3 regions of the Clostridium omnivorum genome follow, and region 3 is predicted to be linked to each of the others. Evidence: riboswitches for the same ligand, from Rfam matches in the RefSeq annotation. Region 3 holds a riboswitch; each other region holds the start of a gene.
The links. Region 3 has a riboswitch for S-adenosylmethionine ahead of bsdE14_RS11720 (M20 family metallopeptidase). Riboswitches for the same ligand answer to the same signal wherever they lie in the genome.

Region 1 (10,947 bases), 1.6 Mb from region 3:
CTTTAAAAAAAATAATAATTGCAATGGTATCTTTTGTAATTTTCTTATTTCTGATCACTATTCTTATTGTAGGGTTTACAGGAAGAAAAACAAATATTACAGATCCTAAGAATACCGTGCCAAAGTTTGGCATAAGCTCAGATAGTATAAATATTGATTCTCAAGACGGGGATAATTTGAAAATTAAATTATATATGACTAAAGAAAATAAAGTAGTTGAGCTTAGCCTAGAGGAATATGTTCGTGGAGTTGTATCTGCAGAGATGCCACTAAATTTTGGGATCGAGGCATTAAAAGCCCAAGCAATAGCAGCTCGAACATATGCACTTGCACATACAAAGCAGTTTGGCGGAGCGCAAATTAAAGAACATAATGGGGCAGACTTGTGTGATACAACACACTGTCAGGTTTATATGAGTAAAGAAGAAAGAATGAATTCTCTTGATGAAAAACAAAGAGATGAATATTGGAAAAAAGTAACCCAAGCTGTGAATGAAACAATTGGACAGGTATTAACCTATAACGGCAAATTAGTTATGGAACCGTATTACTTTTCTACCAGCGGTGGAAAAACTGAGGATGCTGAAGCTGTGTTCGGCTCAGGTCAACCATATTTGAAAAGTGTAAAGAGTGATGGGGATAAAGAATCACCTAGATATACTACAGTTGAAAAATATACCTATACTGAACTTGCCAATAAAATAAATGAGCAATTTCCAAAAGCAGCTTTATCTAGTAAAAAGCTTAAAAGTCAGATTTCAATAAAAGGCTATAATGAAGGTGGCACTGTAAAAGAATTGAAGATTGGTAATATAACTATTAGTGGAAGGCAATTTAGAGAAATGTTAGGACTAAAATCTGCTAATTTTACTTTTAGTTTTAATACAAAAACTGTAGATATTACCTGTAAGGGGTTTGGGCATGATGTAGGCATGAGTCAGTGGGGAGCAGGTGCTATGGCTAAACAGGGAAGCAAGTGCGATGAAATACTCACGCATTATTACCAAGGTGTAAAAATTGAAAGTTATAAATCCGTTAAATAGTTTTATAGAAAATAATTATGATAAATGATATTATTATGCGCAGGATATATATGTGGCAAAAAATGACATGAGTTTCACTCATGTCATTTTTAATTTATAAATATATAACATAATTTGTCAGAAAAAAAGGAAAAAAGAAGTAATAAAATTTCATAAAATATGTATTTTTTACTATCCTCTGGACAAACTACAAAAAGGAGGTGTTTGTATGGACAAAAAACTATTCAGCAAGTCATCAAACTTTTTTAAGAAGGAGGGTTTCTACGTAATCTTATTTGTTTGTCTCTGCATAGTTGCAACTGTAGCTGCAGTAACTACAAGAAATTCAAAAGCAGTTAAGAAGCAGCCTGTAGCTCAAGAGGCACAACAAGATAAGACTACTGATGTAGCTAAGCTAACAGATGAATCATCTACAGAGCATCCTGGAGCACTTCAGGTTAAAACATCAGGAACCGCTGGTATTACTGTACAAAAAGATGGAAAAAATGCAGTACAGCAAGTTTCTAAAACTGTTGATACTAGCTTTGTAAAGCCTGTAGTGGGTACACTGGCAAGAGCTTATTCAGATACGCCAGTATGGTGGGATACCACTGAAAAATGGAGACCAAACTTCGGAATGGATATTAAGGCTGAAGTGGGAAAACCTGTAGTAGCTGTTATGGATGGTAAGGTTGAAGAAGTAAACAATAGTACACAAGATGGTATGCAAGTAATAATCAATCATCAAAATGGATTGAAGAGTGTTTACTCCAATTTAGATTCAAAGGTTTCAGTTACAAAAGGTCAACAAGTTAAAAAAGGTGCTCAAATTGGTAAAGTTGGAAAGACTACAGTAAGAGCTGCCTATGAAAAATACGGTGATCATTTACACTTTGCTGTAATGAAAGGTAATGATTACGTAGATCCATCCAAGTATATAAAATACTAATATTAAAAGTTAGCCATTTTCCGAAATATTCATCGGAAAATGGCTGATGAATGTAATTTAAAAATGCAAAATAGCATATTTATAAATATAGAAGGATTAAGGAGGTAGCACTTTGAAAGACTACATTGAAGAAAGAGTGCTAGAGGTAGCAAATTATATTATTCGTTCAAAAGCTACAATAAGAAAAACAGCAAAAGTATTTGGAGTAAGTAAAAGTACTATACACAAGGATATGACGGAGAGGTTACCTAAAATAAATCCTCAAATTGCAGATGAAGCTAAGCATATTCTAGACTACAACAAGGCAGAAAGGCACATTAGAGGTGGAAAAGCTACAAAATTAAAGTATAAAGCTATTGAAGGTTAAATACATTCCTATTATAATTAAAAGAGTGACAAGTTGTTTCATATTTAAACAATTTTTACCAATATGTGAAATCAATCACCAAAGAGCAGGAGAGTGTGTATAGGAATGTGTTTTTTTAGTGTAGGAACAGATATGGGAATAGATTTAGGAACAGCCACTGTGCTTGTATATATAAAAGGCAAAGGAGTAATATTAAACGAGCCATCAGTTGTGGCAATAGACAAGGCTAACAATAAAGTGAGGGCTGTTGGTGCGGAAGCTTGGCAGATGATAGGTAGAACGCCAGGAAACATTGTAGCAATCCGTCCATTAAGGGATGGTGTTATATCAGATTATGATATTACTGAAACTATGCTTAAGCATTTTATAAAAAAGGCCTGTGGTAAAAGAAGAATGTCTGCACCAAGCGTAGTAATATGTGTCCCATGTAAGGCTACAGAAGTTGAAAAAAGAGCAGTTAGAGATGCTGCAACTAATGCTGGAGCAAGAAAGGTTTATCTTATTGAAGAACCTTTAGCAGCAGCAATTGGAGCAGATCTTGATATAACCGGAGCAAGCGGAAATATGGTAATAGATATCGGAGGAGGAACTACAGACATTGCAGTAATCTCCTTGGGTGGAATTGTAGTTAGAGCTTCTATTAAAACTGCAGGAGACAAGTTCGACGAAGCAATTGTTAGGTTTATTAGGAAAAAGCATAAACTAATGATTGGTGAAAGAACTGCAGAGGATTTAAAGATAAATATAGGATCAGCTTATAAAAGAGATGTTGAAGTGTTTATGGAAGTTAGAGGAAGGGATCTTATTACAGGTCTTCCTAAAAATATTACGGTATCCTCAGAGGAAATGAGAGAAGCATTAAAAGATACTGTTAATGCCATTGCCGATTGTACTCGTTCAGTATTAGAAAAAACTCCTCCAGAACTGGCAGCAGATATAGCTGATAAAGGTATTATTATGACAGGCGGAGGAGCTCTTCTGAACGGTTTAGATAAACTAATTGAGGAAGTCACCATGGTACCTGTACGTATAGCTGATGAAGCAGTTTCTTGCGTTGCAAGAGGTACAGGCAAGGTATTGGATTACATAGATAAAATTGATATTAGCTACAACGGATATGACATCAGTATGATAGACAAATAAAATTATATTAGTAGGCTCTACAGTTTGTAGAGCCTACTATTTATTTGTGGAATAAAGATAATAAGCATGAACAATTGAATGAGTTATAACTTTGGATATGCTCATTATTAAATCAAGTCTTATATTTCTATTCGTAAAAAGTTCTGTGCTTTCACTCGAGTCAACAATCCCTATAATTGAAGCATCACCAACATCAGGTAAGGATTTTCCTACCCCTTTGCCAGGGTGGATAGGATAATCACGAGCTTGAATTTCACCAATACTGTTAGTATCACCAAGGCAGGCATCAATTCCAATAATGCTAGCTTTTGGATGCAAGCTTTTAATTTCTATTAATCTTCTATCAATATTCAAAGCATGTATAGGTTCAGAAATTGTCCCGTAGATAGGGAAGGGAAAACTACTTTCTTTAAGCATGGTGCCTACAAGAGGGCCTAGACAATCACCTATACATCTATCTGTACCTATACATACGATTACAGTGTTTTCATTGTAAAAATCCTTTAGGAAATAAGCTATTTCATAGTAAGCTAAAGGGTTCAAATAATTGGCCTTAATTTTACTCAAGTTATACACCTCCTCATTAATATATATGAGTGCAGTGTATGAAATATTAAGTATAATTTATAAAAATATGTCAATAATGGAAATAGGTATAAAAGAAAGAAAGTTATAAAAGCTTTGAATTATAACCTGTATATAGGGAGGTTTTTTTATGAGTAAATCTAAAATGTCAGTAGTTATTATATTCTGTACTATTATAACAGTTACAGCTATGATAAAACCTGAGGTTTTTACTATAGAAGGCATTAGAGAGACAAAAATTAGCTTGTTAGATAATATAAAAAAAATAAATTTCTTATCAAAAGGTAATGGAGATAAAGTAAACCAAAAGGTAACATATAAAGATGTAGTACAAAGTTCCGAAATAAAGGTTAAGGATGTTAATACGGGTAAGGTAGAGATACCGATTAAAAATAATAATAACAAAAGTAATGGGTCTAAAAATAGTAAGGCTTCAAGTAAATATGGTATAGTTCTTTCTGAAGAAGCAAAGAAAAGTAAGATAAATGCACTTCATGAAAGTCAAGTTGAAGATATGAAAAATTACTATAATGATAAATATGCACAGAATAATAATACTAAAAAGGAAATAAGTAAAGAAGTATCAAAAGAGAAGGATACTAAAAATAGTACGTCAATAGATGGTGGAGATAAAACTGACACGTCTGTGGATAATGGAGATAAAACTGATACCCAAGTATTTAAAGTATCTAGGGAAGAAATAAAAGATAAATTAACCTTATCGGATAAGCAAAAAATATTATCTGTTGCTAGAAAATTATCGCCATCCGACTATGAAAAGATTAACAAATATATAAATAATGAAGATGGTGAGCAGGGAGTAATTGATGCTGTTAAACTTCTTAGAGATAGGCTTTCCGACAAGGATTACGAAAAAATTAAAGAGGTAGCAGGAAAGTTTTTAAATATGGAAGTAGTTGAAAAAAAGTAGCGCTATTAAAAGATTGCTTTAAAGCTTATTTTCATAAGATGTTTCATGAATTGTGAATTTGCTGACTATTATAGTAATGATAATGTTTAAATACATTAAAATAAATGAAGGTTTGATATGTAAGAGGAAGAAAAACATAATAATTGAGAGTTTGAGAGAGAAGGTTTTTTATATTGCCGTATTGCGATAGTTGAAATGAAATCAATATGAAGGTATACTATTCCTTGTCAGTGGCGCTCCGGTGCCTAAGACAAAATCAAATATATTGCTGGCATGGCTCAACGGTAGAGCAGCTGACTTGTAATCAGCAGGTTGTAGGTTCGATTCCTATTGCCAGCTCCAATATGGAGGAGTTCCCGAGTGGCTAAAGGGGGCAGACTGTAAATCTGTTGGCTGACGTCTTCAGTGGTTCGAATCCACTCTCCTCCACCATAAAAATTAATGTGGGCGCATAGCTCAGCTGGGAGAGCATCTGCCTTACAAGCAGAGGGTCACAGGTTCGATCCCTGTTGTGCCCACCACATAAAACTAAATAATATCATGCTGGCATGGCTCAACGGTAGAGCAGCTGACTTGTAATCAGCAGGTTGTAGGTTCGATTCCTATTGCCAGCTCCAGTATGGAGGAGTTCCCGAGTGGCTAAAGGGGGCAGACTGTAAATCTGTTGGCTGACGTCTTCAGTGGTTCGAATCCACTCTCCTCCACCATAAAAACACTGAAAGGTGTTTTTTTTAATGTCCATACATATTTGAAAAAATAGTTTTTATTGATATATTATATGAAATAAAAAAATTAGGAATTTAATAAAAGAATTTGGAAAATCACATGAATTTTATTGCTTTCCTTGAATTATAGGTGTTGACAGTAATGAAACACTATGCTATTATGATTTAGAATTTAATACTTTATGTTATGCTCTTATCCAGAGAGGTGGAGGGAAACGGCCCTATGAAACCCGGCAACCGGTGTATTAAAACACTATGGTGCCAATTCCGCAGTTTATTGCTGCAAGATAGGAGGATGTGATTTACAACATTCCTCTTCTTGTAGAAGAGGTTTTTCTATTTTTATATTGTGAAAGGAGATACAAAATGAGAAGATTATTTACATCTGAATCAGTTACAGAAGGACATCCAGATAAAATATGCGACCAAATTTCTGACTCTGTGTTAGATGCTATACTAGCTCAAGATCCAAATGCTAGAGTTGCTTGTGAAACAGCAGTAACAACTGGTATGGTGCTAGTAATGGGAGAAATATCAACTAATTGTTATGTTGATATTCCAAAGGTTGTTAGAAAGACAATTGAGGACATTGGCTATACAAGAGCAAAATTTGGTTTTGACTGTGATACATGTGCAATATTAACATCTATAGATGAGCAATCTGGTGATATAGCTATGGGGGTTAACGAAGCGCTTGAATCAAAAAAAGGTAATATGGATAAAATTGAAGCAATTGGTGCTGGAGACCAAGGAATGATGTTTGGATTTGCAACAAATGAAACTCCAGAATATATGCCACTTGCTATATCTATGGCCCACAAATTAGCAAGAAGATTAAGTGAAGTTAGAAAAAATGGTACATTAGATTATCTAAGACCAGATGGAAAAACACAGGTTACTGTTGAATATGAAGATGACAAAGCAGTAAGAATAGATACTGTAGTTATTTCTACTCAACATAATCCAGATGTAACTCGCGAAACTATTGAAAGAGACTTGATTGAGCATGTTATAAGAAAGATAGTTCCAGCAGAGCTTTTAGATGAAAATACTAAGTACTATATAAATCCTACAGGAAGATTTGTTATAGGTGGTCCACAAGGAGATTCTGGATTAACAGGAAGAAAAATAATCGTAGATACATACGGTGGGTATGGAAGACATGGTGGTGGAGCTTTCTCAGGAAAGGATCCAACTAAGGTTGATAGATCTGCAGCTTATGCTTCAAGATGGGTTGCAAAAAACCTTGTAGCTGCTGGTGTTGCAGATAAACTTGAGATTGAATTAGCATATGCTATAGGTGTTGCTAAGCCGGTTTCAGTTGAAGTTGATACTTTTGGAACTGGAAAAGTTTCAGATGACAAGATAGTTGAAATAATTAATAAGGTATTTGACCTAAGACCAGCTGCAATTATTAGAGATCTTGATTTAAGAAGACCAATCTACAAACAAACAGCTGCATATGGACATTTTGGAAGAACAGACGTTGATCTTCCATGGGAAAGACTTAATAAAGTAGAAGCCATTAAGGAATTACTTTAGAAACTTAACTTTGTTATAGTAGAGCTTAATTAAACAAATACCCGCTGCTATGCGGGTATTTTTGTTGCGTAGTAAATTTATGTAATAATAAATTTTAGCTTTTTTTCACATAATAGTAGTACTTAAATTTACAAAAAACGAAAGAGGTAATAATATGAACAATATATGGAAACTAAAGTTTGTAGCTTTTATTCATTCTACTAGTGTATTCTATAAAAGACTTTATTTTACACTTCTTGCAATTACAATTGGAGCAGGATTATTGTCATTGTTTTCATTAATTGGTTTTATTAATAAGCTAGTTAATATCGTTAGAACAAGTCCTAATGGTATGTTTATTACCATAGTATTCTTTGTTGTATTTCCGGTTTTAGCTTTTATGCTAGATAAAAGCTTTGCGGCTAATGTGCATGAAAAATAAGATTATAATAAATCCCTGTGCCTTTTAGCACAGGGATTTATTAGTTAGTTTATCTAATTATTTTTCCGCCGATTATAACCTTCTCGATATTTATGTCATCGTCAAATAGTACTAAATCTGCATCATAGCCTTCTTTTATTAAGCCTTTTTTATCAGCTACTTTGCAATGCTTTGCTCCATTATAGGTTGCCATTTTAACTATATCATAAAGCTGAAAAGTAGAATTTTTATATACATTTCTAATAGCTTTATCTAAAGTTAATATGGAACCAGCTAAATTACCTTCTTTAAGTCTCGCAGCTCCATCTTTTACATATACATCTTGACCACCTAAAGCATATTTTCCTTCAGGCATTCCACAAGCCATCATTGCATCTGTTACTAAAAGTACCTTGTCAGTTCCTTTTTGCTTATATGCAACTCTAAGTGAAGGATAACTAATATGAATTCCATCAGAAATGGTTTCTGTAGTTATATCAGTATCGAATATTGCACCTACTATTCCAGGCTCTCTATGATGCAGTGGAGTCATAGCATTATAAAGATGAGTTGAATGACCTATGCCAAGTTTAATGCCTTCTAGTGCCTGCTTATAAGTGGCTTTTGAATGACCTATAGATATTACAATACCTAAATGATTTAGGTATTCAATAAGTTCTTTAGCACCCTCTACTTCAGGAGCAATAGTAATGCTTGTTATTGAATCTAAATGTTCTCCAACCATTTCTTTAAAGGTATCAATAGAAGGAGTTTGTATAAAATTAGGATTTTGAGCACCAATCATTGATGGGCTAATAAAAGGCCCTTCAAGATGAACTCCCAACACATTAGCACCATCTGTTCCAGCTGCCTTAGCTTCGGCTACTGCTTCGATAGCTTTTTGTATATCATTGATACTGCAGGTCATAGTAGTAGGAAGAAATGAAGTAGTTCCAAAAGCTGCTATGGTTTTAGCTATTGTGTTTATAGATTCCCTTGTTCCATCCATTGTATCTGAGCCACCGGCACCATGAATATGCACATCAATAAACCCTGGTGAGAGATAGAGACCTTTTGCATCAATTATATCTGTATTAATTTGGGTTATTGGATTGATTTCTTTTATTTTATCCTTTTCAATTAAAACAGAACCAGTTTCTATTCTGTCATGAAAAATTATTTTACAATTTTTAATTAACATGAAAATCCCCTCCGAATTCTATTTTAGATTTAAGAATGTTTAAAGTCAATAACCTTAAGTAATACACATAAAAATGAAAAGAACAATGATGAGAATTAAAAAAATTATTAAATAACGCAAGTTATATTATAGCAGTTGAGAAATTTATTTTATTAGGGTATGCTATAATTATAATATTTTTTATTACATTATTTTATATATTATTATAAAAATTATATATCTTTTGCATTATGGAGAGTAATGCAAATTAGATATGGGAGAGATTTTATGCCAGAAATACAAGGAACAGTAGAAGCAATTCTTTTTCAGAACGAAGAAAATGGATACGTAGTAGCGTACATAAAAGATAAAAGTGATAAAGTTACAATAGTTGGAACTATTCCATATATTAATGAAGGGCAAAGTTTAAAGCTTACAGGACAATGGGTTGTTCATCCTCAATTTGGCGAGCAATTTAAAGTGGAAAGCTGTGAGGAACTATTACCAACTTCTATTGTTGGAATAGAAAAATACCTTGCGTCTGGGGTTATTTCAGGAATAGGACCTGTTACAGCAAAAAAAATTATTGAGAAGTTTGGTGAACAAACTTTAGAAATATTGGACAATGATATAGAAAGACTTAGAGAAATAGAAGGCATAGGAGAGAAAAAGATTGAAATAATTTTTGAATCCTATTCTAGACAAAGGGAAGTTAAAAATATAATGGTTTTCCTTCAAACCTATGGAGTTACCCCTAATCAATGTGTTAAAATCTATAAAAGATTTGGAGCTACCTCTATTAATGTAGTTAAAGAAAATCCATATGTTTTATCTGAAGAAATTGCAGGTATAGGTTTTAAAACTGCTGATAAAATTGCAAGAAGTTTAGGGATAGAAATAAATTCACCTTTTAGAATACAAAGCGGTGTTAATTTTATTATTAATGAATTTTGTGCTCTTGGAAATACGTATATGCCTTTAGATAAGCTTTTAAAAGAAGGTAAAAGTATTTTAGGAGTATCTGAGGAGGACATTAATAAAAATATTTATGATGGTACTGTAGATGGGCGAATAAAAGTAGAGATTATTGATGGAGAACAGTGCGTATTTACTATACCTTATTATTATTGTGAACTTAGTGTTACTAAAAAAATATTGACTCTAGCACTCACAAATTATGAAAATCTTAATATAAATGTAGAACAGGAAATTTGTGATTTTGAAAAGGATAAAAATATAAAATTTGCACCATCCCAAATTGAAGCAATTAAAGGAGCTGTGGAAAACGGTATAGAAGTTATTACTGGCGGCCCTGGTACAGGAAAAACTACAATAATTAACTGCATAATAGATATTTTTGAAAATGCTGGTATGAGAGTGTTCATGGCAGCACCTACAGGCAGGGCAGCTAAAAGAATGACTGAAGCTACGGGTAGAGAATCTAAAACAATACACAGATTACTAGAGCTTGGTTATGCTGAAGATGATTCTATGGATTTTGTTAAGGACGAAGGCTCGCCTTTAGAATGTGATGTGGTGATAATTGACGAAGCTTCTATGATCGATATAATGCTTATGAATAGTCTCCTCAAGGCAGTGGGTCTAGGAACTAGGGTAATCATCGTTGGTGACGTAGATCAATTGCCTTCAGTTGGTCCAGGCAATGTTTTAAGGGATATTATTGAAAGTAAATGCATTAAAGTTGTAAGGTTAAAGGATATATTTAGGCAGGCTCAGGAGAGTATGATTGTTGTTAATGCTCACAAAATAAATAATGGTGAGATGCCTCTATTAAATGAAAAAAATAAAGATTTTTATTTTATTAATAATGATGATAATAATCAAATAATGAAGACGGTTATAGACCTAGTTAATAAAAGACTTCCTAAGTTTAATAAGGAATGGAATAAGTTAAGACATATACAAGTTCTTACGCCTATGCGTAAAGGGACTCTTGGAGTGCTTAATCTCAATAAAGAACTTCAAGCTATTCTTAATCCAAAAGCCAATTTTAAGAATGAGAAGCAGTTTAGAGAACTTATTTTCAGAACTGGTGATAAGGTCATGCAAATAAAGAATAACTATTCGCTTAAATGGACTAGA
Region 2 (10,947 bases), 2.2 Mb from region 3:
TTTTCCCCCAAATGCTCCTCCAACTGTACTTTGAATTACTCTTACCTTTTCAGTAGATAAATTTAAAATCTTAGCAACTATATCCCTAGCTGTAAGTGGGCTTTGCATAGGAGCTCTAATCACCAATATGTCACCCTCATAAGAGCTTACTGCCCCCTCTGGCTCTATATACATATGTTCCTGATGCTTAGTACTAAGCTCCATACTTAAAACTACATCATCACTTTTCATGCTCTTTTTCTCAATATTCTTTTTAACAACTAGTCTATTTAATAACTTTTCAGATTTATCTACATCGTAAACTGGATTAAGTTCTTCATAGTATACTTTAACGAGCCCTGCTGCTCTATCAGCAATTTTCTTATTTTCAGCACATACGATAGCAATCGCATCTCCAATATATCTTACTGTTCCATTTGATAAAATTTGATTGTCGCATACTGGAAATCCATAGCTGTTATCTCCACAAAAATCATTTGCTGTATAAATACCAATTACCCCTTGAATTTCTGCTTCTTTAATATCAATAGACTTTATATTTCCATATGGAATGCTGCTTCTAACAACAGATATATAGAGCATATTATCCATAAAAATATCATCTACGTACTCAGCTTTACCTGTTATTTTTTCATAGCCATCAACTCTGTCATAGTTCTTTCCTACATATTTCATACTTTTTTCTCCTTCCTCGCTGATTCCACCTACCACTGATTATTTTCTCTAAGTAAAATTTTTTCCGCGGTAATTGGCAAGCTATAACTTCTATAGCCCACAGCATTATATATAGCATTTGATAAAGCTGGAGCTGGAGCATCTATACTTATCTCTCCTACACCTTTCATTCCAAAGGCTCCTGTAGTCTCATAGGGTTCTACATGAAGGCATTCTATTTCTGGAACATCTAAAATGCTTGGAATTATATAAGTAGATAGCTTATTATTTAATACTTTTGAATTTTCTAGCTTTAATCCTTCAAAAAGTGCATATCCTATTCCTTGAGCCGCACCTCCATGTATTTGACCTTGAAGAGATTGAGGATTTATTACTTTACCACATTCTGTTGCAGTTATATATTTTAATATGGCAACGCTTCCAGTTATCATATCAACTTCTACTAGGGCCATATGTGCTGAATGAGAATATATTATATGCGGAAGTCCATGTCCTATTTCGTGCCTGTCTTTTGCTATTGGATTATCAGCATAGCAAATAGCCATTCTTTTTGTGCTATCCATTAATTCATATACTTTTTCAAAGGAAACCTCTCCACTGTTCCCAATAATACTGCCATTACTTAAAATTAAATTTTCTATATTTTCTTTAAGAAAAATAGCAGCAGCCTCTAGCATATTTTCCTTTAAAATCTTTGAAGCTCCTTCTAATGCTTTAGCATAAATATAAGTGGTTCTTGAGGCAGATGCTGGACCGGAATCTAAAGTAAATTTAGAATCAGGGGTTGTATAACTAATCTTTGATCTATCTAAATTAAACAGTTCGGCGGCTATTTGTACATTTGCTGTAGTATTACCTTGCCCCATATCTGAAATGCCCCCATATACAATCAATGTACCATTTTCCTTAAGCTCCAGCTTCGCCTGAGCATAATCAGGAATATTAACTCCAAGCCCCCCGCCTTGATATGCTACAGCAATACCTAGTCCTCTCTTTTTGTTTTCCGAATTTGTCTTTAAATATTCTTTTTTATTTTTATACAAATCCGTATTCTCTAAAGCCTGTAAGCATTCTTTTAATCCGGTGCTATATATAAATGTATGTCCGATGCATGAGGTATCCCATTGATGAATAACATTTTTCTTTCTTATATCAAGTGTAGTTATATTTAGTTTTTCGGCAATTATATCCATTTGCGACTCAAAAGCAAAAGTAACCTGAGGCACACCAAATCCTCTGAACGCACCACCTATAGGATTATTTGTGTATACCGCATAACCATTTACTCTTGTGTTCTCAATTTTATATGGACCTGCAAAGTGCTCAACAGCCAGATTAAGTACTTCTGCTCCTAGACTTGCGTAAGCTCCTTTGTCAAAATATAGCTCAGCCTCACAGCCTGTAATAGTACCATCACTTTTAGCAGCAGTTTTATATTTCATAAATGCAGCATGTCTATGATAACTTGAATTTATGGATTCTGACCTTTCCAAAAAAATTCGTACTGGCCTTCTAAGCTTAATAACCGCCAGAGCGATTAAGAGCTGAATAGTTATTCCATCTTTTCTCCCAAACCCACCACCAAAAAACGGTGCAGCAACTCTTATTTGATCCTTAGGAATATCCAGTGCGTAGGATATTTCATCTATATCCCTATAAATAGTCTGAGTTCCAGCCCAAATTGCTAGTTTACCATCTTCATCAATCTTTCCAAATCCAGCTTCTGTTTCTAATGGCATATGATCTTGAAAAGGTACGTAATACTTATTTTCAATTACAATATCCGCTTCTTTAAACGCTCTTTCTACATCTCCTTTAGTAACTTCTATCTTGTGAAGAAGGTTACCATTTTCATGTATTAATGGAGCATTTTCTTTTAGCCCTTCAAAGGGAGTTGTAACAACTGTAAGCATTTCATATTGTATGCTTATATTTTTGATAGCTTCTTCAACAGCTCTTTTACTTTCTCCAACTACCAAACATATTGGATCACCAATACATCTTACTTTTTTTTCGACAAGTATTTCCTGATCCTTGTGTACAATACCATACCTATTTCTTCCAGGTATATCTTTAGCTGTAAAAATAGCAATTACACCCTTCACTGCCTTTGCCCTATCGAGGTCTATTTTTAAAATATTACCATGAGGCACTTCAGATCTTTTTACTCCAAGAATTAAAGTATCACTTTCCCTAATATCAGATGGATACTTATGAGTGCCTTCTGCTTTAAGCTTTCCCTCAGCTCGATTAAATTCTTTTCCTACATACTTCATTATTTCTCCTCCACTGCTTGGATTTTAAAAATAGAGCTAATATATACTTCTTTGCTTAATTTATATTAGTCTTAAGAAAATATATTACTAAATTTATTTGCATAATAAAAAAAGCTGTGATGCATCATTAATGCTTCACAACTTTTCCACTAGATCAATATTTTCTTTTAGCACCTTATTCCAATTCAAAAATATATGAAAAAGATTTACTACATCTTGTTCATTATACAAGAGAATTTTCTCCTTTTTTTCTTCTGGCATTCTTTTAAAATATTCTTTATCCTTTACAATCTTATTAAAAGTTTTAGCTAGATTAGAACCACTTATTAGTTCTCCTTCTCTTTCTATCCCAAATTCTTTTTCTAATGCTTTTAATCCAATACACTTTTTTGTAATCTTCTCATATTCCTTTTGTAAATCAATTCCTACATAGTAATCATCAAAATTTAAATCAATATCATACTTTTTAATTAAATAATTAATTACCGTAAAATCGTTATTCCCGGAAAATGTAACAATATACTTTTTTTCATTTTTAATAGCCATTTCTTTAAAATATTTTTCAGCAAGCTTTAAAATTTCTAAGGCATCTGTACCATTTTCAATCATATATTGAGTAACTTTAATCGTACTATTCTTTTCCTCAAAATAACAGCATCCAAAAACTCCTATACATACTGGTTTTTTATAAACATAATGCTCTAAATCAAAAAAAATAGCCTTTTTATAAATATTTATATCTAAATCTGCTTTTAATGCGTTAGAAGAATCTGTATTTTCAATTTTTATATCGTTGTATCTAATTATCACTGTACCACTCTTTTCTAATCAATATGAATACAATCAGAAGTTAGCTTATATATTACATCCTTACGTTCTACAATTATATTTGTTTTATTTCGAGCCGTTTCATTGGACATGACCTTTTGTAACAATTCTTTAGTAGGATTAACACAAATGGGATTCCCTACAAGTTCAAACATTGAATAATCTCCAGAAGTGTCACCATAAGCATAGCAATATTCTAAATCTAATTTATACTTTTCTGCAAATTTTAATACTGAATTTCGTTTACTACTGCTATCCCACATTGGAATAACCTCTCCAGTATATACCATATCCTTATTCATTTTGTAAATAGCACCCTCATAATCATGAAAACCATGCTTAAGAGCCATTTCCCTTACCAATTCTAACGGACTTCCAGATATAGTAATTATCTTGTGTCCCTGCTCTTTATGCCAACGTATTCTATCCCTTGTAAAAGTATATACTCTATCTCCCTTTTGTGCTACTACATTTTTTGCAATAAATTCAACTTGTGAGCTATGGAGGCCTTTAATTGCTTCAATATATATATCAGCCATCTTTAACAAATAATTGTCATAGTTTCCCTGTCTCTTATCCCACCTTTGATATTCTGGTCTCACTTCATTATACCAGCGTTCAGGTTCAATTATCTCATATTTTACTAATTTTTTAAATATTTCTGCTATAAGTCCTTCTCTATATAGAGTTCCATCAATATCAAAAAAAGCTCCTATATTGTCCATTGTACCCTCCTTCTATATATATCTTTAATACTATAATATTAGATTTATCTGTTAATGCCCATTGTTTCTATAATTCATTATAACCATTTTTGTTGAATCTTTGTAATATTTTTTGCATATCTTGTAATCTGCGCTTTTAGGAAATCCATAAAATAGCAACAAGGTCTAGATTAATTCTAGACCTTGACCTATTAAAATGCTGGAACTATATTTCCATTATATTTTTCTTCTATAAACTTTTTAACTTCAGGAGAGTTCAAAGCTTCTGATAGTGCTTTTATATACGGCTTATCCTTATCCTTTTTTCTAACAGCAAGTACATTTGCATATGGCGAATCTTTGGATTCAATAACTATAGCGTCTTTTGCCGGATTAAGCTTTGCTTCTAGAGCATAGTTTGTATTAATTACAGCTGCATCTAAGTCATTTAATACTCTAGGAAGCTGTGCTGCCTCTAATTCTTTAAATTTAATATTTTTTGTATTTTCAGTTATATCAAGAATAGTTACTAAATCTCCAGACTTTAATTTTATTAATCCTGCAGTTTCAAGTACTCTTAAAGCTCTTGCTTCATTTGTAGGATCATTTGGTACAGCAATAGTTGAACCTTCCTTTAAATCAGCAAGCTTAGTAACCTTCTTTGAATATAGCCCCATTGGCTCTATATGAACTTTAACAGTATAATCTAAATCTAATTTTTTTTCTTCTATACTCTTCTTTAAATATGGTATATGTTGAAAGAAGTTTGCATCCAAATCACCATCGTTAAGTGCTAAATTAGGCTGAACATAATCTGTGAATTCCTTAATTTCTAAAGTATATCCCTTCTTTTCAAGTATTGGCTTTATCTGTTCAAGAATTTCCTTATGTGGAACTGGAGTAGCTCCAACTTTTATAACCTTTTTATCATTCCCCACACTTGTCTTTGCAGAAGTGCTTTCGTTTTTAGCCGCACAACCGGCTAAACCTAAAGTTAAAACTATTGATAGAACTAAAGCTATTGATTTCTTCATTTTAATACCCCCTAGTGATTATTTATTTAATTTTTTATATAAAATATTACCTACGCTTTGAAACAGTTGTACTACAACTATTAATATAATAACAGTATAAATCATGATATCAGTCTTAAACCTTTGATAGCCATATCTTACAGCTATATCCCCTAAACCTCCTCCGCCTATTGTCCCAGCCATAGCTGAGTACCCTATAACACTTATTACAGTTAGAGTAATACCTAAAACTATAGAGGGTAGAGCTTCTCTTATCATTACTTTGAAAATTATCTGAGTTGTGCTAGCTCCGAAAGATTTTGCTGCTTCTATGATTCCCGGATCCACTTCTTTCAGTGCAGACTCTATTACTCTTGCTGCAAATGGAGCAGCCCCGATTGTTAGTGGAACTATAGCTGCATTTTTCCCTATGGAAGTACCGGCAATTAATTTAGTAAGCGGAAAAATTGCAATCATTAGTATGATAAAAGGGAATGAACGTAATAGGTTAATAATAAAATCTAAGGTACTATTTATAATTTTATTTGGCTTAAGCCCCTTTTTATCTGTAACTACCAATATAACTGCTGGTAAAAAGCCTAAAATTACAGCAAATACTGTTGAAACTATAACCATATATAGTGTATCCCCTAGCCCTGGCAGTAAAATTTCTTGAAATATTTCACTAAATGTCATTTTTTATTACCTCCCATCCTATGGACTTGCTGTTAAGGTATTCTATTATGGCGCTACTATTTTCCTCGGAAACATTAATAACTAAACTGCCTAAAACATCTTCTCTAAATTTTTCAAGTTTTCCCCATACAATAGAAAAGTCTATATCAAGACTTCTAGCCATGGAAGTGATTAAGCTGTTTTGACTAATCTCTTTTGAGAAGAAAACCTTTATGTTTATTCCACTGAATGGCAGCACTTCCTCTTCTCCCATAAGATCTTTTAGTTCATAGGTAGGCTTTAGAAATAATTTTTCTACTTCGCCTATTGCTTTTACTTCGCCACCTTCCATTAAAGCCACATTTGAGCATATTTCCTTTATTACTTCCATCTGATGAGTAACAATAATAATAGTTAATTTCAATTTTTCATTAATTTCTTTTAGAAGCTGAAGTATAGACTTTGTTGTTTTAGGATCTAATGCTGAAGTAGCTTCGTCACATAGCAAAACCTTTGGCTCAAGTGCTAAAGCTCTAGCTATCGCTACTCTTTGTTTTTGTCCTCCACTTAATTCACTAGGAAAGCTATTTCTTTTATCTTCAAGTCCAACTAACTGGAGTAAATTGCTCACCTTGTTATTTATTTCAGCTTTTCCATATCCCCAAACTTCAAGAGGAAGTGCAATATTTTCAAAGACATTTTTCCTCTTAAGCAAATTAAATCCTTGAAAAATCATCCCTAAATCTTTCCTAAGCAGTCTTATCTCCCTTGAACTAAGTGTTTTTACTTCCCTTCCCATAACTTCAATATTTCCACTATCATAAGCTTCAAGACCATTGAGACATCTAAGTAAAGTCGACTTACCAGCACCACTATGTCCAACTATTCCAAAAATCTCCCCTTCATTAACTTTTAATGTTACATCATGTAAGACTAGATTCTTACCAAAGGCTTTACTTACATTTTTAACTTCAAGCATTCAGTTACCTCCTTATAAAGCGCAATTATGTACGCAACCGGTTGCATAAATAAATACTAAAATGACACATCGATATGCTGTTCCTGCATATTTTTTCACAAAAGAAAAACCCGAGGAAAACCCTCGGGTAAAAATACGCCTAGTGTTCTCCTTATCTCTCAGCTTACGCTGCAGGAATTGGCACCTTTGTATTGCTAAAAGCAATACCGGTTGCCGGGCTTCATCGGGCCAGTCCCTCCACCTCTCGTGATAAGTACGATAAATATTAAATTTTGCTTTTGTAGTAATTTTTAATTAATAACCATGTATTGATTAATATTATACATAGTAGCTAGTTCAATGTCAATAGCTTTTTGAAAGTTTTTTATACATATCATGCAATTTTTATTTTTTCAATTATAATCTTTTCTAATTTTCTAGTTTGTTTTTTATCCATAGGTTCTACATCTTTAAGTCTGTATGGAATCCCTAGTTTCTCATATTTATGAATACCAAGAGTATGGTATGGAAGAAGCTCTATTTTCTCTACATTATTGATTTTTTTAATTATTTCTTCAAGTTTTTCAATATGCTCTTTTGAATCTGTTATTCCAGGAACAACAACGTGCCTTACCCATACTTTAGTACTAGCTCTTTCTAGAGCTTTCATAAATTCGTCTAGACCTCTTTTAGAGCGACCAGTTAGGCTTTTATACCCTTCATCATCCACGTGCTTTATGTCTAAAAGAACTAAGTCCGTATATTTTAAAATTTCATCATAATATTCGCTAAATCCATAACCAGCAGTATCTATTGTAGTGTGTATTCCCATCTTCTTACACAACTTTAACATTTCTAGTAAAAATTCAGGTTGAAGTAAGGGATCTCCTCCAGAGAAGGTCACTCCCCCTCCTGATCTCTCGAAGTATGGTTTAAATCTAAGAATCTTTTTTAATAGTTCCTCAGAAGTCATTTCAGTACCGCCTTCTGTTCCCCAAGTATCAGGATTATGGCAATATGCACACCTAAGTTTACAGCCTTGCAAAAACACTACAGTTCTAACTCCTGGTCCATCAACAAGCCCCATACTTTCTATTGAATGCACCCTTCCTTTTGTCATAAAAATCCCCTCCTTCTTCTAAATAATTAAAACACCACATGCCTAAGAAAATCTTAGGCATGCAGCATAGTTATTAATTTTGATTGATGTGTGTGTGCTATTTGTTTTATATTTTAAGTGTCTAGCACTTAATTACATTTTTTCGTGGAACGTTCTATTTATAACGTCAGCTTGTTGTGCCTTAGTTAATTTATTAAAGTTTACGGCATATCCTGATACTCTTATTGTTAGAGTTGGATACTTTTCTGGATGTTCCATTGCATCCATAAGTGTTTCTCTATTAAGAACATTTACATTTAAGTGGTGAGCATTTTGACCAAAGTATCCATCCATTATAGCTACTAGATTATTAATTCTTGCTTCTGATTCTTTTCCTAGTGCATCTGGAATTATAGAGAATGTATTGGAAACTCCATCTTCGCAGCATGAATATGGTACTTTTGCTACAGAGTTTAATGAAGCAAGAGCTCCTTCAATATCTCTTCCATGCATTGGGTTAGCTCCTGGTGCAAAAGGTTGACCAGCCTTTCTTCCATCTGGGGTAGATCCAGTTTTCTTACCATAAGTTACGTTTGATGTTATTGTCAACACTGATAATGTATGTTTTGCATTCCTATATGTTGGTGTCTTTTTAAGCTCGCTTGAGAACTTTTCAACTATTTCTACAGCTATACTATCAACTCTATCATCGTCATTACCATACTTAGGGAATTCTCCTACAACTTCAAAGTCTACAGTTATACCATTTTCTCTTATTGGCTTAACCTTTGCATATTTAATAGCGCTTAATGAGTCTGCAGCAACTGATAATCCTGCTACTCCGAATGCCATAAGTCTTCCTACTTTTGTATCATGCAATGCCATTTGTGCTGCTTCATAGGCATATTTATCATGCATGTAGTGGATTATATTCATTGTGTTTACATATAATTCACTAATGTATTCTAGCACCTTAAAGTAATTAGCTTTCACCTTTTCATAATCTAATACTTCATCTGTTATTGGCTCAATCCCTGGTACTACTTTTAATCCTTGTTTTTCATCAATACCACCATTTAAAGCAAGAAGTAAAGACTTACCAACATTGCATCTTGCACCAAAGAACTGCATTTGTTTTCCTACTTCCATTGCAGATACACAGCATGCTATAGCATAGTCATCACCGTAAATTGGCTTCATAATATCATCATTTTCATATTGAATTGAATCTGTAAGTATTGACATTTCAGCACAGTACTTTTTAAAGTTTTCTGGTAACTGTTGTGACCAAAGCACTGTCATATTTGGTTCTGGAGCAGTTCCAAGATTTATTAGTGTATGCAAATATCTATAAGAAGACTTCGTTACAAGTGGTCTTCCATCAACCCCTACTCCTCCTATGGATTCAGTAACCCAAGTTGGGTCTCCAGCAAATATCTCGTTATAGTCAGGAGTTCTTAAGTGTCTTACAAGTCTTAACTTAATAATAAATTGATCAACTATCTCTTGAGCTTCTTCTTCAGTTATTATACCTGCTTGTAAATCTCTTTCTATATATATATCAACAAAAGTACTTGTTCTACCCAATGACATTGCTGCTCCGTTATTTTCCTTTATTGCAGCTAAATATCCAAAGTAAACAAATTGTACTGCTTCTTTTGCATTTGACGCTGGCTGTGAAATATCAACTCCATAGGAAGCAGCCATGTTCTTTATCTTAGCAAGTGCTCTTATTTGTTCATTTAGCTCTTCTCTTAATCTTATAGTCTCTTCAACCATAGTTCCTTTTAGGTTCTTTAGATCTTTTTTCTTATCTTCAACTAATTTATCTATACCATATAGTGCTATTCTTCTATAGTCACCTATTATTCTTCCTCTTCCATAAGCATCTGGAAGTCCTGTTATAACCCCAGCTTTTCTAGCCACTCTTATATCATCAGTATAAGCATCGAAAACGCCTTGGTTATGAGTCTTTCTATACTTTGTAAATATTTCATGCATTTCATCGCTCACTTTGTATCCATAAGACTCAAGAGCTTGTTCAGCCATTCTTATTCCACCAAAAGGATTGGTTATTCTCTTTAGAGGAGCATCAGCTTGAAGCCCAACTATTGTTTCGTTATCTTTATCTATATATCCAGGTTTAAAAGCATCTACTCCAGAAATCGTTTCTGTATCAACGCCTAATATTCCCTTTTTAAGTTCTTCTATTATTAACTTACTGCATTCATCCCAAACTTTTTTAGTTTTTTCGGTTGGTCCTACTAAGAAACTCTTATCGCCTTCATATAGTTTATAATTCTTTTGAATAAAGTCTCTTACATTAATTTCATTCATCCAATTACCTTCGTTAAATCCATTCCATTGCTTATACATAACATCGACTCCTTATTTCATATTTAACATGTTTCTATTGTACTATATTTTTCTTTCTGTATCAATACCTAATTTTATAGAATTTTAGGCTTTTTTTGCGTTATAAATGTAACAGTTACATTTTCTGTTACATTTCTTTGTTTTTCTGTTATATACTTTATATAACATCTGTTTCATATTAATAATTATTGAATAACTCCTTTTTATGACATATAAGCAGCAAAATTATTCATCTAACAATATAGCCGGCAATTTCCATCTAATTATTAAAATCAAAAAGTTTTAAAAAACACACTTATAATCAATATTCTTTTTTTCTTATAACGAATCTTTAAAGTATGTA
Region 3 (10,947 bases):
TCCATCCTTTAATTTAATGAAACCTGCATCCTGAAGTAATAGTAATGCTCTTCCACCATTTGTTGCATCATTAGGTATAGCCACCTTTGCTCCATCATTTAAGTCCTTTATATTCTTTAAGCTGCTAGAATATATGCCCATAGGGGCCAATATAGTATATCCTAGTGAAGTGAGGTCCAGCTTATGATCTGCTTTAAACTTTTCAAAATATGCCACTGTCTGAAAAGCATTTGCATCTATCTCTCCATCATTTAATGCCATATTCGGCCTTACATAATCACTAAAGCTTACTATTTTTAAATCAATATTTTCCTTTGCCAGCCTTTCCTTTACATTGTCCCATATCTTATGGTCATCACCTGTTATTCCCAATTTTATTTCTTGCTTTTTTGCTGAACCAGCATTACTTGAAATAGTGCTTGTTTTTGTATTTCCACAGCCAACTAAAGCTGAAGCTGTAAATAGAATTCCTAAAATTAAGGTTGTTAATCTTTTTATTTTCATAATTTTTTTCTCCTTTCAGTCGAAAACACGGGGTAATCTATTCGTGCCGATTCTTATGGACAAGTTACCCGTTAAAGGTCATTTATACCTTTAATCGCCCTTACTTCTAATGACTTAACTTTTTTAATAAAAATTCTCCAATGCTTTGAATTCCCGTTACTATAATTAGAAGTATAATAATTGTTGCTACCATAACATCAGTCTTGAAATACTGGTAGCCGTACCTAATTGCAAAGTCTCCAAGACCTCCTCCTCCAACAGTTCCTGCCATAGCTGAAAAGCCTATAAGGCTTACAGTTGTAATTGTTAAAGCGTATATTATCCCTGGAAGCCCTTCTCTTAGCAGTACTCTGTAAATTATTTCAAAGGGACTGGAGCCCATAGCCTGTGCTGCTTCAATCACTCCCCTATCAATATCTAATAATGCCGATTCAATTTGTCTCGCTACAAAAGGTGTTGAACCAAAAACAAGTGGAACTAATGCCCCCTTCATCCCGATAGTAGTTCCAACAATTAATCTGGTTAAAGGAATTATTGCTGCAAGTAGAATCACAAAAGGAATAGATCTGAATACATTAATTATCTTACCAACTAAATTATAGATAATCTTATTTTCAAGTATATGTCCTGGCCTTGTAACTACTAATGTTACTCCAATAGGAATACCAATCAAGGTAGAAATGCTACCTGCTATAAATACCATAAGCAGCGTTTCTAAAGTAGCTTTTATCATATCAGGAAAGAGTTCTACCACATTGGGCATAAAGGTATAAAGATGGTGTAGCATTTCTAATCACCTCCGCATGAATATTATTTTCTTCTAGATAAGCAATTGACTTTACTATTCCTTCCTTGCTGCCGCTAAATTTAACTATAAGATTTCCAATAGGTACATCCTGTACTATTTCAATATTTCCAAACAAGATGCTGGCATCTACATTATATTTTCTTGATATTTTCGATATAAATGCCTGACCAGTTTTTTCACCTATAAAAGAAATCTTTAATATAGCCTCCCCTTCAGTTATTACATCAACGAATTCTTTTTGCCCCAAAAACTCATAAATTTTATCATAATGGAATACTGTAGAAACAAACTCTTTAGTTATTTCAGCTTTTGGACTAGAAAAGATCTGAATAATATCCCCTTCTTCTACCACTTTTCCTGAATCCATAACAGCTATCTTGTGGCAGATTTCTTTAACTACCTCCATTTGATGAGTAATAATTACTATGGTTAAATTTAGTTTTTTATTGATTTCCTTCAAAAGTCTAAGAATAGATTGAGTGGTCTGAGGATCTAGTGCTGAAGTTGCTTCATCACATAAAAGCACCTCAGGCTCATTAGCCAATGCTCTCGCTATAGCCACTCTCTGCTTTTGACCCCCGCTGAGCTGTGACGGATAAGCATTAACCTTATCGGTAAGCCCAACAAGTTCAAGCAGCTTCATTACCTTTTCTCTTTCTACAGACTTTTCAAGCTTTTTTCTCTTTAACGGATAAGCAATGTTTTGATAAACAGTCCTTGATTTCATTAGGTTGAAGTGCTGAAATATCATTCCTATCTTTTCCCTTGTTTTCCTAAGCTCTCTCGGGGTAAGGCTTGTAAGTTCTTTACCATTTACCGTAACCTGACCCTTAGTTGGCTTTTCTAGCAAGTTTATACAGCGAATAAGAGTACTTTTCCCAGCCCCGCTAAATCCAATAATCCCATATATTTTCCCTTTTTCAATATGTAAATTAACATTCTTAAGTGCTTCTACCCTCTGCTCTCTACTTGAATAAACCTTGCTGATGTCCTTAAGCCAAATCATAACCATACCCCCTTCTTATTAGTTCATAACAGTATACCAAGTATTCTAAAAATACCATCCTTGAAATAAAAAAACCCTTCAGAAAGAAGGGGTTTAGTGCATAAAAAAAACCCATGGAAGGGTTTGATTCAAAACTTGCACCTTCCCTCATCTTTCAGAACTTAATTCTGCTGGATTTAGCACCTTGCATGCGAATGAAACATGTGGTTGCTGAAGCTTCTTCGGGCCAGTCCCTCAGCTTCTCTTGATAAGGATTTTTATTAAATTTTCGTTTTTTTGCAATTCCGGATTGCTTGAAATTCATTATACGAGGTATTTTTATTATTGTCAACATAAAAAAAGGAAAAATTTTTATATATAATTATATGAAAAAAATCTATTGACAATACCTCTTTCAGGTTTTATTATAGTTTTTAAATAACTGAATAAACCCTTCTTATCAAGAGAGGTGGAGGGAATGGCCCTTTGAAACCTCGGCAGCGGGTTCTTTTAAGAATACTGTGCCAAGTCCAACAAGATTATTCTTGAGAGATAAGAAGAGGAACTATCCTTGTTGATAAGGACCTCTTCTTTATGTGAAGAGGTTTTTTTATTGAGGAGGAATTAACATGAATCATTTTGAAAACCTGAAGGATAGAATTATATCATCCATAGAAGATGAAAAAGAAGAATACCTAGCGATAAGTCATCAAATACATGAGAGACCTGAAATAGGAAATCAGGAGTTTTTTGCTTCTAAGCTGCTTTCAGACACCTTAGAAAGCTATGGCTTTGCCATTGAAAGAGCTGTGGCTGGCCATGCTACTGCTTTTATTGCTCGAAAAAAGTCTTCAAAAATCACTGGACCTGTTATAGGTTATTTGGCAGAATATGATGCTCTTCCAAATCTGGGTCATGCTTGTGGTCATAATATAATAGGCACTACCAGTATAGCCTCTGCTATAGCTCTGTCCAAAGTTATTGATGAAATCGGTGGAGAAATAGTTGTTTTAGGCACACCAGCTGAAGAAGGAGGAGAAAACGGCAGCGCAAAAGGAAGCTTTGTAAAGCATAACCTGCTTCAAGGCATCGATGCCTGTATGATGATTCACCCTTCAAATCAAACTTCAGTAACTGGAACCTCCCTTGCTGTAGATCCATTAGACTTTGAGTTTATTGGAAGGCCAGCTCATGCGGCTGCTTGTCCTGAAGAAGGTATTAACGCCTTAGATGCAGTGATTTCTCTATTTAACGGAATAAATGCATTAAGACAGCACCTACCTAGCGATGTACGAATTCACGGTATTATTACCCACGGGGGAGATGCACCCAATATAGTACCTGAATACTCTAAAGCAAGATTCTTCATAAGGGCTTCTACAAGAAAAGGTTGTGACGAAGTAACTGAAAAGGTTAAAAATATTGCCAGCGGCGCTGCTTTAGCCACCGGGGCAAAGGTTAATATAATATCCTTTCAAAATAAGGTAGATGACTTGCTGATTAATACTAAATTCGATGAAGTTTTTGTAGATAGTATGAAAACACTTGGGATAGAAGTACCTAGTAAAACCTCTAAGGGCTTAGGCTCTACAGACGCAGGCAACATAAGCCAGGTAGTTCCAACAATTCACCCATATATAAGGATTGGTCCAAGTAATTTAGTAGGGCATACTAAGGAGTTCTGTGCTGCAGCAAAATCCACTGAAGCTGATGATGCCTTAATTCTTGCTGCAAAGGCTCTAGCTCTAACAGGACTTAAGCTATTAACTGATGGAGATAAATTAATGGAGATTAAGTCTGAATTTGAAAGGTGTAAAAAAGGAGATGCTTCAAAACTACTTTAATGTAGTTTTGAAGCATCCTCTTATTGCCATTTGTCTATATTCAAGGGTTTATTACAATGACTTAGCCACTTTTATTAGCTCTTCCTTTGTAACATTACTTCCTTTTACACAGTAGAGTTTTTCATTTTCCCAAAATATTATTTGTATGATTTTATTCTTGTCCTCTATATCTTCACGGTACCAGCCATCTATTCCATCAATAGTTTCCTTTTTGAATTTTCCAGTAATATTTTGAAACTTACTCTTATCATCAGTTTCGCTTATAGTTATCATGCTCCCCGTTCCATTGTTGTAATTTTCCCTTGCGATAGTGAGTACTTTGTCTTCTTTTTTCAGCTGCATTATCTGTGTATTATGTATCTTAAAGCCATTTGGAGTATATTTAGGATAATCAACTGTAAAGGGCACCATCTTTTTCGTACTATCATTATATTCAAAGTACTCAAATGTTCCATTTCGATAACTTTTTCTAGTGTCTCCCTGAAGATTAAAATCTAAAGACTTAGCTATATTTATAATATTATCCTTTCCTATACTATCAGAGATCACATTGTAATACTTTCCATTCTTCCAAAGCATTAGCTGCATATTTCCGTTTTTTATTTTCGGATCATACAGATATGCATCCACTCCATTAATACTTATTTTTTCGTACTTATCAATATCACCAGGCTTACCTGTTTCAGTAATCTGCATTATCATAAAGGTATTATTTGATGCTGTTTTGTACACAAGCCCTACACTATATATTTTCCCTATATAATCCTCGTTAATTTCCATATCTGTGTTAGCTAACTTGTAACCTTCCGGTATAAACTTAGGATATTCTATAGGAAATGGCACCTTCTCTTTTATTTGATTTTCATCTTTAATTATTTCTCTATTCCTAGGAATAATATCAGACACTAACAGCTCTAACTGCCTTGAAAAATCATAGCCTTTTACACTTTTTTCGCTGCTAATAGCCTTATCTTTATCTATAGCTGCATTAATATCCTTGCTTCTACTATACTTAACAACAGTTGGTACTAAAATAAGCACCATCACAAAAGCTGCAACTCCTATAGCTTCTTTATAATTAATTCTCCTAAATAATATATTTACTCTCTGTAATAAACTTTTAATAAAACTCCGTTTTATAGCTCTCTCCTGACTAGTAATATGTTCAAACATTTCTTCATACTTTTCCACAGGCAAGTCTAAATTGTCCACACTATCCTCTAAACTTTTTCTTATAATGTTATCAATTCCCATACATAACACCTCCATCAGTGTTTTCTGGCATATCCAGTCCCTCTGCCTTTAAGGCTTCTTTGAGGAGTCTTCTTCCATAAAATAATCTTGATTTAACTGTTCCCTCCATTGATCCTAAAATTTCAGCAATTTCTTTTACATCAAAGTCATTATAATAGTATAAAATTAAAACAGCCCTATGCTTAACGGGAAGCTCCGAAATACATTTCAATATACTCTTCTGCTGTTCCTTTTCAATTAATTTGCTCTCAGGCGCATTCATATCGATAACTAAATTTTCTCTATCTACATCTAAATCTTCCTTAGAAGCTTCTAAGGAAATTTTCTTATGCTTTCTAATGACTTCTATACATAAATTCATAGTTATTCTGTAAAGCCATTTATCAAAGGCCACAGGATTTGAAAGTTTATCAAGCTTTAAATATACTTGCATAAATGTTTCCTGCACAACATCCTCTGCGTACTGATAGTCTTTAAGCACCAAAAAGGCAGTCCTGTACACTTTTTGTCTGTAGCTTGTGAAGATAAATTTAAAGGCCTGTTTATCTCCCCTTTGAGCTTTGGTAATATAATCAATCTCAATCAAGTAATCATCCTCCTTTCACCCGGAACACGTGGTAACTTATTCATGCCGATTTCCATCGGCAAGTTACCCGTAAAAGCTCATTTAGGGCTTTTACCTCCGTTAAATTCTAATCACATACTAAATGATGTAAATGTATAATAATTGGTTCAAAAAAATAAAAAAATTCCTTAGCATATTTTAATAATACACTAAGGAACCAAATATTGTATTTGTTTTTTAGATAACTTCTACCTCATCATCTACTTTTACCATTCCGCCCTTTATCACCTTTGCAAAAATGCCCTCCCTAGGCATTATGCAGTCACCAACAGTATCATAAATATGGCATCTGGAATGACACCGCTTTCCTATTTGAGTAACTTCAATTTCAGCTTCTCCTATTTTTAGCCTTGTACCTATTGGAAGCTTAACAAGATCAATGCCTGAAACCACAAAGTTTTCTCCAAAGGCGCCGTGTTCAAGCTCTATACCGCGTTTTTCAAATTCCTCTATTTTTTCTATAGCTAAGAGACTTACCTGCCTGTGCCAAGTTCCTGCGTGGGCATCATTCTTAAGCCCATAATTTTCAATTAGTTCTACCTTACTTATATCCTTTTTTTGTATTCCCCTTATTTCACTTACACACACAGCTAGTACCTTTCCCATATAGTTACCCCCCTATTTGAACCATTTTTCTTGTATCATAATCTACTTTGTTATCCATACTCATCATAAATTCATGATGGTTTGGCTTCTCTCTCACAGCCTTTTCAATTATCTTACTAAGCTCCATCAGAGAACATCCCCGCCTTAATGCTGCTTTTAAATTTATCCCTAAGTTCCAGTGTAGACAAAGCTTCAAAAATCCTTCTGCTGTAAACCTTATTCTGTTACAACTATCACAAAATTCATGACTCAATGGACTTATAAATCCAATACTCCCCTTACTGCTTTCGGTTTTATAGTAAACAGCTGGACCATTTCCTGTTACCTGGCTGAATGGTTCTAATTGCCTCTCTTTTAAAATGGTCTTCCTTATTTCCTCCGTAGTTACGGACTTATAATCCTTGCCTTGTCCTATAGGCATTAACTCTATAAACCTCACACTAACCGGCAAATCTTCTGCAAGCTTTACAAAATCCATTAGCTCATCGTAATTAAAATCTCTTATTATTACTGTATTTAGCTTAGTAATTAATCCTGCCTTAATACTTTGATCTACAGCACTTAGTACTTTACTCAATTCCCCGCCTCTGGTAATTTCATAGTATCTATCACTATGCAGAGTATCTAGGCTTATATTTACCCTGTCAAGCCCAGCAGCTATTAATTCACTAAGCTGTTCATTAAGAAGTATTCCATTAGTAGTCATGCTAACCTCTTCAATGCCCTCTACAGCCTTTATTTTAGAAACTAAAGCTGATGCATTTTTTCGTACAAGAGGCTCTCCACCGGTAATTCTTATTTTAGATACCCCTAGTGCTGCACAAGCTTTAACTACCTTTTCAATTTCCTCAAAGGTCATAAGTTCTGAACTATCCATAAGCTTTATGCCACTTTCAGGCATGCAATATGCACACCTTAAGTTGCATCTATCTGTAATTGATATTCTTAAATACTCTATTTCTCTCCCTACTTTATCTTTCATTTATAAAAATCCCACTCTTTCCTCCCTCTTTTTTATAGAGATAAATATCTTCTATAACCATGGCCTTATCTACAGCTTTGCACATATCGTATATTGTAAGTGCAGCTATTGACACAGCCGTTAGCGCTTCCATCTCAACTCCAGTCTTTCCTGTAGTTCTAACCACAGCCTTTATATGAATACATGACCTTTCTTTGTCTATATTAAAGCTTACTTCACTTCCCGTAATAAAAAGTGGATGGCACATAGGAATAAGCTCAGAGGTTCTCTTTACTGCCATAATTCCAGCTACTCTAGCTACCCCAAGTACATCCCCCTTTCCCATCTTCCCGCTCTCAATTAGTTCTATAGTTTCCATTTTCATTTTAACCTTGCCCCTAGCAGCAGCAATCCTTAAGGTGTCCTCCTTATGGCTTACGTCAACCATAATAGCCTTTCCCTCACTGTCAAAATGATTTAACCTGTGTTCCTCAAGCATAAAATTCATCCCCTTTTTTATATTTATCAGCTTTAATTATTGTATATTCACAGCCTTTAAAAGGTATTCCACTATATTATTTTTTTGAAAAAAATAAGTAGGTATTTAAACCTACTTTAACTTATCACAAGAAAGCTAAGCTTTCAGCTCCCCTGACCTATAAAATTCCACTTATAACTACTATAAAAAAGCTAATAATATATTAATAAAGATAATAGTATTCCTCAAATTTCATGCTATTCTTGACGGAGGTGCTGAAATGGATAAGAATAGAAGACTTGCTCTTATTCTATTATTATTTTCCATTAATTTAATTGGCTGTACAAATAAAGAAAGGCCTACTCCTGTAGTACCTGAGTCTTCAAAACCTGTAGAGCAAAGCCCATCCATAGGTCACAGTACCGGAATAGAAGAACAAAAGCCACCTGAGCCTCCAAAGCCTCAGGAAAAAGCTCCAGAAGCTCCTCAAAAACAAGCAAGCACTAAGAAACCAACAATTTTATCTAGTTATGAAACTCCATTGATGGACAGCAGCAGCACTAGAGTAAACAATATAACCTTAGCTGCAAAGAAAATAAATAATTATACCCTTAAACCTGGTGAAACCTTTTCGTTCAATAACACAGTAGGAAAAAGAACACCAGAAAAAGGCTATAAAAAAGCAAAAATTCTAGTAAAGGGCGAACCTGCTGAAGACATAGGTGGAGGTATATGCCAATTGAGCACTACCCTATACAATGCTGCTGAAAAATCTGGTATGAAAATCATAGAAAGGCATCATCATAGTAAAGCTGTATGCTATGTAGGAAAAGGTAAGGATGCTACTGTAAGCTACGGATATTATGATTTTAAATTTAAAAACACAAAAAGTTATGCAATACAAATTAAAACAGGCATAAGTAACGGAAAGGTATATGTGAACATTATAAAAGCTGAATAAACTCATCACATATACCTTTCAAATTCATTAATATTTAATTATCTGTATACTTGCTAAAGTTAGTACCAACTTTTATGGCAAGTTCTGCACTAAAATTCTTCCTCTACATCAATTGGAAGCCCATCTAATACAACATCTTCAGTTAATTGAATTAATAAGCACTTATTTCCATTCTTATCCCTTACTTGCTTAACAGTGCTTAAATTTTTAGGTGAAATAGTTATGTTTGTATCCTCATTAGAAATTTTAATGGATTTTCCTTTTAATTTAGGAAGCACATTTTCTACCTTAAGTTCCTTTTCCTTAGTAGCTAGAACCTCTTCATAAGCTTGTTCCACATCCACAGCTACTTCTATATCCCTGCATTCTAATATGCTCTTAATGTCCTTTGCTCCTATAGTAGGAATTTCTCCTTCCTCTACATCCTGAGCTCTTTCATATATTTCCTCATAAATATCCTGAATCATAGTTGGAGTCAGCTTTCCTGCTGTAACTGTAGAAATAATTGCATTAAAGGAGTCCTTTTCTTCTTCTGCAGTAAGGGTAAATTCACAGCCTAATACTCCTTCTAGGAAAGTTGTATCCCTTTCCTTAGTCTTTGAAGTATAATACAGTACTTTACTTACATTTGAGTAACCATTATCAATTATAGGGAAAGTAAAGCCCTCTATAGGATTTGCCAAATTGATGGTTATATCCAAGCTGGAATTTGCCCTAAGCTGAAGATTTGCCACATCAAACATCAAGGTCTTTTTAGGTATTTCTACCTTGTTTACAGTTGCCATGATGAACTGATAACCTTCGGAGCTGTCATCCTCTCCCCTATTATAATCGTCTATTTTCTCACTTACACCCTTGTAATAATCAGCTCTTATAAAGCTCATTACTATATCCATATCATAATTATAATAAGCTATAACCTTATCAATAACCTTGTTCATCTGCATTTGAAAGCCTTCAATATCATCCTCTGAAAGAGCACTATAAAGCATCTTTTGAGTACTGTCCTCTGCTTCTAGGTTATTAAAATCAAGCTGAAAAAGCTTAGTATCTAAACTTCCAGAAAGTATCTTCTTAAAGTTATCAAGATACAGCTCTTGGGTCTCTGCATCCAGCATATCAAAATACTTGCCTTCACTATGTATTATTGCTCTATTATCCTTCTTGATATAAACAGAATATATCTCTTTAAGCTTCAATTTATAGCTATCCAAACTAAACTCTTTCTTTAGTGAACTTATATCCTTTTTGTTCATCCCCATCTTCTCCTTTTGTGTATTTTAAAAATCATATACATATTATTATGCCATAAAACAGATCACTTTCAAAGGATAATAATAGCACTAATTAGGTACAAAATGTTGTCACAATAATACATTTAATGATAAAATTGATGTATAAACATATGATATTTTTTAACGAAAATAAGAGTATGTATCTTTTGGTGTAGTGGAGGTGTATTTTTTTGCATAAAAAGTTCATATCTTGTCTAATAGCTTCTGCGTTAGCAATTAGTGTAGAACCTATTTATAATAAATCCGATATCGTATTAGCAGATACTATTGAAAATCAGGCTAAGTCATTTAATTATGATAGTAACAAATTGTATGCAGTAAACACTTATAAGTCACCTAAAATGGACATAGAGAATCCCAGAACTACCATTGACATTAGAAGCAAAAGTTATAAAGTAAGTGGTTGGGCTCTTAATGACTCTATTGTAAAGCAAATTAATGTATATATAGACAACACTTTAGTAGGACAAGCTACTATAGGTCTTCCAAGACCCGATGTTACTGCTGTCTACTCTGGTTATAATGGTGGTTCAAACTGTGGCTATGAATATACAATTGATACTTCAAAATTAAGTATTGGCAGCCATACTCTTAAAGTTACAGCAGTAGGAAATGATAACTCTACT

Region 1: linked by a shared signal. The riboswitch ahead of metK (methionine adenosyltransferase) and the one ahead of bsdE14_RS11720 (M20 family metallopeptidase) in region 3 are both predicted to bind S-adenosylmethionine.
Region 2: linked by a shared signal. The riboswitch ahead of bsdE14_RS01050 (methionine ABC transporter ATP-binding protein) and the one ahead of bsdE14_RS11720 (M20 family metallopeptidase) in region 3 are both predicted to bind S-adenosylmethionine.

Annotation. Positions count from the first base shown of each region.
Region 1 covers NZ_BRXR01000001.1:844,212-855,158, reverse strand. The annotation lists gene spoIID (stage II sporulation protein D) at 1-1,043, shown strand, start outside; gene bsdE14_RS03935 (M23 family metallopeptidase) at 1,252-1,971, shown strand; gene spoIIID (sporulation transcriptional regulator SpoIIID) at 2,084-2,338, shown strand; gene bsdE14_RS03925 (rod shape-determining protein) at 2,444-3,481, shown strand; gene yyaC (spore protease YyaC) at 3,518-4,048, opposite strand; gene bsdE14_RS03915 (hypothetical protein) at 4,197-4,997, shown strand; tRNA gene bsdE14_RS03910 (tRNA-Thr) at 5,265-5,339, shown strand; tRNA gene bsdE14_RS03905 (tRNA-Tyr) at 5,344-5,429, shown strand; tRNA gene bsdE14_RS03900 (tRNA-Val) at 5,443-5,518, shown strand; tRNA gene bsdE14_RS03895 (tRNA-Thr) at 5,540-5,614, shown strand; tRNA gene bsdE14_RS03890 (tRNA-Tyr) at 5,619-5,704, shown strand; SAM riboswitch class I at 5,913-6,016, shown strand; gene metK (methionine adenosyltransferase) at 6,089-7,264, shown strand; gene bsdE14_RS03880 (hypothetical protein) at 7,419-7,685, shown strand; gene nagA (N-acetylglucosamine-6-phosphate deacetylase) at 7,735-8,865, opposite strand; gene recD2 (SF1B family DNA helicase RecD2) at 9,133-10,947, shown strand, end outside.
Region 2 covers NZ_BRXR01000001.1:217,769-228,715, forward strand. The annotation lists gene bsdE14_RS01020 (xanthine dehydrogenase family protein molybdopterin-binding subunit) at 1-675, opposite strand, end outside; gene bsdE14_RS01025 (xanthine dehydrogenase family protein molybdopterin-binding subunit) at 705-2,951, opposite strand; gene bsdE14_RS01030 (ribonuclease H-like domain-containing protein) at 3,087-3,761, opposite strand; gene bsdE14_RS01035 (HAD-IB family hydrolase) at 3,776-4,504, opposite strand; gene bsdE14_RS01040 (MetQ/NlpA family ABC transporter substrate-binding protein) at 4,696-5,517, opposite strand; gene bsdE14_RS01045 (methionine ABC transporter permease) at 5,536-6,192, opposite strand; gene bsdE14_RS01050 (methionine ABC transporter ATP-binding protein) at 6,182-7,150, opposite strand; SAM riboswitch class I at 7,299-7,406, opposite strand; gene pflA (pyruvate formate-lyase-activating protein) at 7,524-8,249, opposite strand; gene pflB (formate C-acetyltransferase) at 8,382-10,604, opposite strand.
Region 3 covers NZ_BRXR01000001.1:2,440,354-2,451,300, reverse strand. The annotation lists gene bsdE14_RS11735 (MetQ/NlpA family ABC transporter substrate-binding protein) at 1-504, opposite strand, end outside; gene bsdE14_RS11730 (methionine ABC transporter permease) at 611-1,291, opposite strand; gene bsdE14_RS11725 (methionine ABC transporter ATP-binding protein) at 1,239-2,318, opposite strand; SAM riboswitch class I at 2,463-2,572, opposite strand; SAM riboswitch class I at 2,752-2,856, shown strand; gene bsdE14_RS11720 (M20 family metallopeptidase) at 2,927-4,141, shown strand; gene bsdE14_RS11715 (DUF4367 domain-containing protein) at 4,193-5,395, opposite strand; gene bsdE14_RS11710 (RNA polymerase sigma factor) at 5,385-5,981, opposite strand; gene bsdE14_RS11705 (MOSC domain-containing protein) at 6,198-6,626, opposite strand; gene moaA (GTP 3',8-cyclase MoaA) at 6,631-7,608, opposite strand; gene moaC (cyclic pyranopterin monophosphate synthase MoaC) at 7,598-8,086, opposite strand; gene bsdE14_RS11690 (VanW family protein) at 8,346-9,026, shown strand; gene bsdE14_RS11685 (DUF4317 family protein) at 9,116-10,282, opposite strand; gene bsdE14_RS11680 (Ig-like domain-containing protein) at 10,492-10,947, shown strand, end outside.